3 regions of the Pseudomonas sivasensis genome follow, and region 3 is predicted to be linked to each of the others. Evidence: riboswitches for the same ligand, from Rfam matches in the RefSeq annotation. Region 3 holds a riboswitch; each other region holds the start of a gene.
The links. Region 3 has a riboswitch for cobalamin ahead of LRO94_RS19260 (ABC transporter substrate-binding protein). Riboswitches for the same ligand answer to the same signal wherever they lie in the genome.
Positions count from the first base shown of each region.

Region 1 (3,268 bases), 290 kb from region 3:
CGCACATCCACATGCTGACCGTAATAGCTGAACGGCCAGCCATAGAAACCGCCGTCCTTGACCGAGGTGATGTAGTCCGGCACTAGGTCGCTGCCGATCTCGTCGCGCTCGTTCACCGCTGTCCACAGCTTGCCGCTCTGCGGTTCCCAAGCCATGCCATTGGGGTTGCGCAGGCCGGAGGCGAAAATACGGTGCTGGCCGCTGGCGCGGTCGACTTCCCAGATCGCGGCACGCCCCTGTTCCGCCTCCAGGCCGTTTTCACCGACGTTGCTGTTTGAGCCGACGCTCACGTACAGCTTGCTGCCGTCCTTGCTGGCCACGACGTTTTTCGTCCAGTGGTGGTTCAGCGGACCGCCTGGCAAGTCGACCACCTTGGAGCCTTGGGCCTTGATGGCAGTTTCGCCTGGCTGATAGGGGAAACGCAGCAGCTTGTCCGAGTCGGCCACATACAGGTCGTTTCCGACCAGGGTCATACCGAACGGCGAATTGAGGTTTTCCAGAAACACCGTACGTGTTTCGGCGACGCCGTCGTGGTCGGCATCGCGCAGTAGAGTGATACGGTTCGGGCTCGGCACCCCGGCGCCGGCACGTCCCATGACCTTCTCCATGACCCAGCCGCGTATGCCCTTGGCGTCATCCGGTTTGGGCGGTGCGTTGGTTTCCGCCACCAGCACATCGCCATTAGGCAACACATACAGCCAGCGCGGGTGGTCGAGACCCTCGGCGAACGCGGCCACTTGGGTGCCGGGGGCTGCCGTTGGCTTCGCGCCATCTGGCCAGCCGATGGCTGGAGCGATGTTGACGGTAGGGATCAGCGTTTTGTTCGGTTCCGGCAGTCTGGGCGAGGGGCCGGTGCCGTCGGAAACCTTCAGGGTTGAGCTTTCTCCGCACGCCGCGAGGGTGCCGGCAAGCATGATTAACAGGGCGAGTCTGGTTTTATGCATGGTGTTCTCCTTGATACCTGTAAGGGTAGAGGAGGGCGGTGGTGCGATGGTTCAAGTACTCGACCAGCTTTCATTGACGCTCCATCCCCAACCCACTAACCTTCGCCGCTTGTTCCAGGTGCTCTGTGACCCGTGGGTCGACAGAGTGAAACAGGGAAGCCGGTGAGTGAGCGCGCTTGTACACAGCGCCGCCGCAATTCCGGCGCTGCCCCCGCAACGGTAAATGAGTCAAGACGCTGCTTTTGCCACTGTATCGCGTGCGATATGGGAAGGCGCAGCGTTGGCCTGCTTGCTCTCTACAAGAGCTGCGCCACTCATGAGCCCGGAGACCGGCCTGGATCATCCAACAGCATCACGGTGGGCGATGCTTGGCTGTCTGTTTTTTCTTTTTCCTGCCCGCCGTTTTTGTCCAGCCCCAACGGAGAGCTGCCATGACCGATACCCCCGACCGCGACGAACGCCACCTGGCGCGCATGCTGCGCAAAAAAGCCGTGATCGACGAGCGCATCGCCAACTCCCCTAACGAATGCGGCTTGCTGCTGGTACTCACCGGCAACGGCAAAGGCAAGAGCAGCTCGGCGTTTGGGATGCTCGCTCGCGCCATGGGCCATGGGATGCAATGCGGTGTGGTGCAGTTCATCAAGGGGCGTAACAGCACTGGCGAAGAGTTGTTCTTCCGCCGCTTCCCCGAGCAAGTGCGTTTCCACGTCATGGGCGAAGGCTTTACCTGGGAAACCCAGGACCGCCAGCGCGATATCGCCGCCGCCGAGGCAGCCTGGGCGGTATCCCGCGAACTGCTGCAAGACCCAACCATCGGCCTGGTGGTGCTGGACGAGCTGAACATAGCCCTCAAGCACGGTTACCTCGACCTGGACCAAGTGCTCAGCGACCTGCAAGCCCGCCCGCCGATGCAACACGTGGTGGTCACTGGCCGTGGCGCTAAGCCGGAGCTGATCGAGATGGGCGACACCGTCACCGAAATGGGCATGCTCAAACACGCATTCCAGGCCGGTATCAAGGCACAGAAGGGCGTCGAACTTTGAATCAGCCCCGTCATTGCCCGGCCGTATTGATCGCCGCACCGGCGTCCGGCCAAGGCAAAACTACCGTCACCGCCGCCCTGGCTCGTTTGCACCGCAATCTGGGACGTAGGGTGCGCGTGTTCAAATGCGGTCCGGACTTTCTGGACCCGATGATCCACGAACGCGCCAGCGGTGCGCCGGTGTATCAATTGGATATGTGGATGGTGGGCGAGCAGGAAAGTCGCCGCCTGCTGTGGGAAGCGGCGGGGGAGGCCGACCTGATCCTGATCGAAGGCGTGATGGGTCTGTTCGACGGCACGCCCTCCAGTGCCGACCTGGCGCGGCACTTCGGCGTGCCAGTGCTGGGCGTGATTGATGGCACCGCCATGGCCCAAACCTTTGGTGCTCTGGCGCTGGGCCTTGCGCGCTACCAGCCGGATCTACCGTTCGCGGGCGTGTTGGCCAACCGCGTCGGCACGTTGCGTCATGCGCAATTGCTCGAAGGTAGCCTCACTGAAGGCCTGCGCTGGTACGGCGCGCTGTCCCGCGAGACGGGAATCGAGCTGCCGAGCCGTCATCTGGGCCTGGTTCAAGCCAGCGAACTGAATGACCTCGATGCACGCCTGGACGCCGCCGCCCAAGCCTTGGGCAGCAGTTGCGAAGTCGCTTTACCGCCGCCCGTGACCTTCGCCGCGCCTGAAGTGATCGAAGCTGAGCCGTTGTTGGCCGGTGTCCGCATTGCCGTGGCCCGCGACGAAGCCTTCGCCTTCACCTACGGCGCCAGTCTTGACCTGTTGCGGGCGATGGGCGCTGAGCTGACATTTTTCTCCCCGATCCACGATCGCGAATTACCTGACGCCGACAGTCTGTATCTGCCTGGCGGCTACCCGGAACTGCACCACCAGGCGTTGTCGGAAAATACTCCGATGCTCGACGCCATCCGTGCTCACCATGCGGCGGGTAAGCCGTTGCTCGCTGAGTGTGGCGGCATGCTCTACCTGCTGAACTCCCTCACCGACGTCGACGGCAACCGCGCCGAACTGCTCGGCCTGTTGCAGGGTGATGCAGTGATGCAAAAGAAACTGGCGGCCCTGGCGCTGCAAAGCGTCGAATTGCCGGAAGGCGTGCTGCGCGGCCATACCTATCACCACTCCCTGACCAGCACCGAATGGCAACCGATTGCCCGTGGTCTGAGCCCCAATGGTGGGCGCGGGGCCGAAGCGGTCTACCGACAGGGGCGGATGACGGCCTCTTACGTGCACTTCTACTTTCCGTCGAATCCGGCTGCTGTGGCCGCATTGT
Region 1 covers NZ_CP090029.1:4,576,092-4,579,359, reverse strand. The annotation lists gene LRO94_RS20630 (PQQ-dependent sugar dehydrogenase) at 1-944, opposite strand, end outside; cobalamin riboswitch at 1,044-1,296, shown strand; gene cobO (cob(I)yrinic acid a,c-diamide adenosyltransferase) at 1,376-1,987, shown strand; gene LRO94_RS20620 (cobyrinate a,c-diamide synthase) at 1,984-3,268, shown strand, end outside.
Region 1: linked by a shared signal. The riboswitch ahead of cobO (cob(I)yrinic acid a,c-diamide adenosyltransferase) and the one ahead of LRO94_RS19260 (ABC transporter substrate-binding protein) in region 3 are both predicted to bind cobalamin.

Region 2 (3,268 bases), 1.5 Mb from region 3:
CCTGAGCAGGTGCATGGATTAAACGCTGAGCGCGGCGCGCAGTTGCGCTTCGAGGCCGACCGCATCCAGGTCCTGGCCGATCAGTACCAGGCGCGTGATGCGTGCTTCGTCAGCACCCCAGGCGCGGTCGAAGTGTTTGTCAAAGCGGGTGCCCACGCCCTGGATCAACAGGCGCATCGGCTTGTTCGGGATCGCGGCGAAGCCTTTGACACGCAAGATGCCGTGTTGCACGACCAGTTGAGTCAATGCGTCGAGCAGCAGCGCTTCGTCGGCCTGGGGCAAGTCGATGGAGATGGAATCAAACGCATCGTGGTCGTGATCGTCTTCACCTTCGTGGTGATGATCGTGATGACTATGACGACCGTCGATATGCTCTTCGGAGCCGGCGCCCAGGCCAATCAACACGTCCAGGGGCACGCGACCGCTGCTGGCTTCGATGATTTTGACGGCTGGCGGCAGCTCTTCGGCGACTTCCAGGCGCACACGGGCCAGGTCTTCCGAGCTGATCAGATCGGCCTTGTTAAGGATGACCAGGTCCGCGCTGGCCAGTTGGTCGGCGAACAGCTCGTGCAGTGGCGACTCATGGTCCAGGTTCGGGTCGAGTTTGCGCTGGGCGTCCACTTGATCGGGGAACGCAGCAAAGGTACCGGCGGCCACGGCCGGGCTGTCGACCACGGTGATCACCGCGTCAACCGTGCAGGCGCTGCGGATTTCCGGCCACTGGAAGGCTTGCACCAGCGGTTTTGGCAGGGCCAGGCCCGAGGTTTCGATGAGGATGTGGTCGAGGTCACCGCGACGGGCGACCAGTTCGCGCATCACCGGGAAGAATTCTTCCTGCACGGTGCAGCACAGGCAGCCGTTGGCCAGTTCGTACACGCGGCCATTGGCTTCTTCTTCGGTGCAACCGATGGAGCACTGCTTGAGGATTTCACCATCAATGCCCAACTCGCCGAACTCATTGACGATGACGGCGATGCGACGGCCCTGGGCGTTGTCGAGCATATGGCGCAGCAGGGTGGTTTTGCCCGAGCCGAGGAAGCCGGTAACGATGGTGACGGGGAGTTTGGCCAGTGTTTTCATCGGATGCCCTTGGGGGCGGGCATACGGGACGATAGGCCCTGCGGCGCGGCGCAGAAGCGGATTTCGTCACCGGATCACCCCGCCCGGTTGAATTAGAAAATCGGTTGCGAGGCAGGTCTCCTGGCTTAGGGCTTGCGGGTCGTTAGACCGGCGCCGGCTGCGCCTTCCCGCCGTTGATGGCAGTGGCGTGGCAGTCGGATGAACCCTTCACAGTTGCGGGGGCAGCCGCGGATTGAACCGCGTTCCCTTCTTAGCTTCGGCCTGGGCCGAAGAACCTCGAAGGTGCAAGGCTACAGGGGCTCGGTGAATTTGACTACCGTCGCTCTGCATGCTTTCCTACATGCCTTGTTTCGGGTGCCCTTCACAGGGTGAAACGGGAAACCGGTAAATCATGCCTGCCATGACCAGTCCGGTGCTGCCCCCGCAACGGTAAGCGAGTGAAGCGTCAGATCCACTGTGCCTGTAAGGCATGGGAAGGCGATGCTTTATAGACCCAGTGTCCCTCGCAAGCCCGGAGACCGGCCCGAAAAATCAGATAACAAACCCGCGGTGGGCGGGCGCTGTTCGGAACTCTGCGTGCCTGGCTCGCGGGGTTTTCATGCGCTCGTTTCATCCAGACACCTGAAAGGGACGCGCCATGTCGATCATCAGCAGCACTTCGCACTCCGCCAGCAGCACCTCTACCTTGAGCCAACGCCTGACCGCCGCCATCGGTGCGTCGATCCTCGGCGCGTGTCTGGTGTATTTCGCCGGTTTCTCGCATATCGAGGCGGTGCACAACGCTGCCCACGATACCCGCCACAGCGCCGCGTTCCCGTGCCACTGAGACCTGCCGACATGATCAAGCGTATTGCGCAAACCGCAGGTTTCACCGGCCTGTTGGCCGCGCTGCTGCTGACCCTGCTGCAAAGCTTTTGGGTCGCCCCGCTGATTCTTCAGGCGGAAACCTTTGAAAAAGCCCCGGCGGCAACCGAAGTGGTGCATGAGCACGCTGCCGGCGCTGCTGCCCACACCCACGATGCCGAAGCCTGGGAGCCTGAAGATGGCTGGCAGCGCGTGCTGTCGACCACCGGTGGCAACTTGGTGGTGGCGGTTGGTTTTGCACTGATGCTGGCCGGCCTCTACACATTGCGCGCCCCCACCCGCACGGCGCAGGGCCTGCTGTGGGGCCTGGCCGGTTACGCAACCTTCGTGCTGGCGCCGACGATGGGCCTGCCACCCGAGTTGCCGGGCACCGCCGCCGCTGATCTGGCACTGCGCCAGACGTGGTGGATCGGCACTGCGGCCTCCACCGCTGCCGGGATTGCGCTGATCGTGTTCGGGCGCAACTGGCTGCTGAAAGTGCTGGGCGCTGCCATCCTCGCGGTACCGCACATCATTGGCGCGCCGCAACCGGAAGTGCACGCAATGCTCGCGCCGCAAGCCCTGGAAACGCAGTTCAAAATCGCTTCGCAACTGACCAACGTGGCGTTCTGGCTGGCCCTGGGCCTGATCAGCGCCTGGCTGTTCCGCCGCAAACGCGACGATCAATACTCCGCATGACCTACGTGGTCGGCCTGGGTTGCCAGCGGGGTTGTGAGGTTCATACCCTGCTGGCGCTGTTTGATACCGCTCTCGCCGAGGCAGGGATTGATCCCCAATGCATCACCGCGCTGGCCAGTATCGACCGCAAACACGACGAGCCAGGCTTACTGGCTCTGGCACGGCACTTGAACCTGCCGCTGGAGTGCTTCAACGCCGAGCAACTGGCGATTTATGAACACCGGCTAAGCCACAAGTCCGACGTCGCGTTCGCCCACACGGGGTGTTACGGCATCGCCGAAAGTGCCGCCCTGGCCCTTGTTGAACAGCTCGGCGGCGCGCCTGCCCAGTTGCTCATCACCCGCAAAAAAACCGCCCAAGCCACCTTTGCGTTGGCCTGCGCCGGTTAAAACCCCGATAATCGCCCTCCCCGATCATGAGCAATCTTCATGCTCGCCCGTTTTTTGACAGGAATTCTCCATGACCGTCTACTTCATCGGCGCCGGCCCCGGCGACCCGGAATTGATTACCGTCAAAGGCCAGCGGCTGATCCGTAGTTGCCCGGTGATCATTTATGCCGGTTCGCTGGTGCCTGCGGCGGTATTGGAAGGTCATCAGGCAGAACACGTGGTCAACAGCGCCGAACTGCACCTTGAACAGATCATCG
Region 2 covers NZ_CP090029.1:2,747,731-2,750,998, reverse strand. The annotation lists gene cobN (cobaltochelatase subunit CobN) at 1-15, opposite strand, end outside; gene cobW (cobalamin biosynthesis protein CobW) at 19-1,080, opposite strand; cobalamin riboswitch at 1,174-1,374, opposite strand; cobalamin riboswitch at 1,416-1,621, shown strand; gene LRO94_RS12270 (CbtB domain-containing protein) at 1,718-1,906, shown strand; gene LRO94_RS12265 (CbtA family protein) at 1,918-2,622, shown strand; gene LRO94_RS12260 (cobalamin biosynthesis protein) at 2,619-3,011, shown strand; gene cobM (precorrin-4 C(11)-methyltransferase) at 3,082-3,268, shown strand, end outside.
Region 2: linked by a shared signal. The riboswitch ahead of LRO94_RS12270 (CbtB domain-containing protein) and the one ahead of LRO94_RS19260 (ABC transporter substrate-binding protein) in region 3 are both predicted to bind cobalamin.

Region 3 (3,268 bases):
TGGAGCCGACAATCGACACCATCACCGCCGTCACCAACGCCGCGCAGCCCACCAGCACAAATTGCACGCGGCGCACCGGAATGCCGAGGGACGCCGCCGAGTCACTGCCGAAGGTAAACGCATCCAGCGCACGCCGATGCCACAAGCACACCGCCAAGCCGGCAACCGCCACCGGCACCGCCAGCCACACCGAAGGCCAGCGTACACCGCTGAGGTTGCCCAACAGCCAGAACATGATGCCGCGGGCCTGCTCGGAACTGGCCGACTTGGTAATGAGAAACGCGGTCAGGGCATTGAACATCTGCGAACCGGCAATGCCCGCGAGGATGATCTGGCCGGTACCGCTCATAGAGCCGCTGGCCCGCGCGAGCAAGATCACCAGGGCAAACGCCGCCATGGCCCCGACAAACGCGCCGGCCGACAGTGAAATCAACCCGCCGCCCACGCCCATCAGCGCCACCAACACCGCGCCGGTGGAGGCGCCGGCGCTGATACCCAGCAGATAGGGATCGGCCAGCGGGTTGCGCAGCAACGACTGCAAGATCACCCCACAGGTGGCCAGCCCCGCACCGCACGCGGCAGCGACCAGGGCGCGCGTCAGGCGGTAGTTCCACACCACGCCTTCGTCGATTGGATCGAGCAGATAGCCGGCGTTCCACAGCTTATTGGCGAGCACTTGAAGCACCACCTGCGGCTCGATGGACGTTTCGCCGATGGCCACGCCCGCGAGTAGGGCGGCTAAAAGCAGGGTCAGGGCGAGCAGGGTGCGGATCACGCTTTTACTCATTTGCGCAGGTCGTAGCCGTCGATGGCGCCGGCCAGCTGTTCAAGGCCATCGAACGTGCGGAGGCTGGCCTGCAGCGCCAAGGCGTCGAGGATGATGATGCGGTTGTGTTTGACGGCGTCCATGTTGCGCGTGACCGGGTCGCTGCGCAGGAAGGCGAGTTTCTTTTCATGGTCGTCGGCAGGGTAGCGGCGACGGTCCATGCGGGCGATCACCAGGAACGTCGGGTTGGCCTTGGCGATGGTTTCCCAGCCAACGGCGGGCCACTCTTCATCGGACTGCACCACGTTGTGCAGGCCGAGGGTTTCGAGCATGAATTCGGGGATGCCCTTGTGGCCCGCCACGTACGGGTCGCTGGCTATCTCGGAACTGGAGAACCACACCAGCGCGCTGGCTTGCTTGAGGCCTTTACTCTGCGCCGTGGCAACGGACTTGGCCAGGCGCGCCTTGAGGTCGTCGTTCAGCTGTTGGCCGCGCGCCTGCACGTCGAAAATCTCGGCCAGTTGGCTGATGCTCTTGTAAAGGGTCTCGATGCGGAACGGCTCTAGCCGCGTGCCGTCGGCGCCCACCAGATTGTCCTTGCCTTCGCAGTCGGAAGGCAGCAGGTAGGTGGGGATCTTCAATTCGTGGAATTGCTCACGGGTGCCCACCACGCCTTGCGGGCCGACCACCCATTCCAGCTCGGCAGCCACCAGTTGCGGGCGTTTGGCGATCACGGCTTCAAAGCTTGGCTCGTTGTTGGCCAGGCGTTCGATTTTGTCGTTCTGCGCCTGGTACTGGGGCAGCACACTGTTGAACCACAGCGAGGTGCCGACCACTTTGTCGCCGACGCCCAGGGCATACAGCATTTCGGTGGCGGCCTGGCCGATGGTCACGCTGCGTGCGGGGGCTTGCGGGAAGGTCACGGCGCTGCCGCAGTTTTGGATCGTCAGCGGGTAGTGAGTGGGCGCCGCTTGAGCCAGGGCACAGAAACCCAGACCGGTGATCAGGGCAGTAACGCGTGGCAGCATGGGGCGATCTCCGTGTGAACCGTAGGTGAAGCAGGGGCAGTACGGCTCGGAAATACGCCCTTGAACGCTGCCGGTCGGGCAGGCAAGGATGTCCTTCCCGGACACCCCGCCGGTTAGTGATTGTGCTGGGCCGGCAGGTCTCCTGACTGATGCGTCTTCGCCACGCTCCAGCCTTCCCGGACGAGGTCCAGTGGCGTTAAGGAGCAGGCTCGGCACCTACAGTTGCGGGGGCAGTTTCGATTGACGCCGCGGGCGGCGTTTCGAATTCCCTATTAGTCCCATGGGGGAACCGGCGGCGCTATGGTAGTTGATTCAGCCTCGCAGAGGGAGGCTGAGCTTCAGTTCGCGTGCCGGTGGCGCGATCTTCGATGTCGCGCCAAGTCATGGCGCCTATCGTTAAAAAGTCGCTAGGACGTTCGCGCCTCGCAAAAAGGAGACGGCCAATGTGTGTTCGTCAGTAGCTTCGCAATCTGTTTTTTGCTTGATCCCGCCTAAATGCGCGATCAGATCGCTCACCACAACACGGCCGCCTGCCATGAAAGGCCCGCTGCGCAGCCGGGGTTATTTTCGATCCAGCCACACCGTCTGCGCATTGCAGAACTCGCGAACGCCGAAGTGCGACAGCTCGCGACCGAATCCACTTTTCTTCACGCCGCCAAACGCCACCCGTGGGTCGGAGACGCTGAAGGCGTTGACGAAGATCCCGCCGGTTTCCAGCTGATTGGCGATATCCCGTGCTTTCGCTGCGTCAGTGGTGAAGATGCTCGCGGTGAGGCCAAATTCGCTGTCATTGGCCAGGGCCACCGCGTGGTCGGCGTCGCGGGCGGTGATGATCGAGGCCACGGGGCCGAACAGTTCCTGTTTGAACGAGGTCATCTGGTCGGTGACGTTGGCGAGTACGGTCGGCTCGTAGTAGTTGCCGTCGCCTGTGACTTTATGGCCGCCGAGCAACAGGGTCGCGCCTTCCTCCAGGGTGGCCTGGACCTGACCGTGCAGCTCGTCGCGCAGGTCGAAGCGGGCCATTGGGCCAATGTAGGTGGCAGCTGATGTGGGATCGCCCATCACCAAGGCACGGCTGGCGTCGACGAACTTGGCCGTGAAGGCTTCCACAACACCGGCTTCGATGATCAGGCGCTTGGCGGCGGCGCAGACTTGGCCACTGTTCTGGAAGCGGCCGATGAGCGCGGCTTGCACGGCGGCGTCGAGGTCGGCGTCGTTGAGCACGATGAACGGGTCGGAGCCGCCCAGTTCCAGCACGCATTTTTTCAACGCGGCACCGGCCTGGGAGCCGATAGCGATGCCGGCGCGCACGCTGCCGGTGAGGGTCACGGCGGCAATACGTGGGTCCGCGATGGCTTTGGACACGCCCTCGGGGGTGACGTTGATCACTTCGAATAAGCCTTCAGCAAAGCCGGCTTTACGGAACGCTTGTTGGATCAGGTAGGCGCTGCCCATCACATTCGGCGCGTGTTTG
Region 3 covers NZ_CP090029.1:4,281,114-4,284,381, reverse strand. The annotation lists gene LRO94_RS19265 (iron ABC transporter permease) at 1-787, opposite strand, end outside; gene LRO94_RS19260 (ABC transporter substrate-binding protein) at 784-1,794, opposite strand; cobalamin riboswitch at 1,910-2,103, opposite strand; gene LRO94_RS19255 (aldehyde dehydrogenase family protein) at 2,356-3,268, opposite strand, start outside.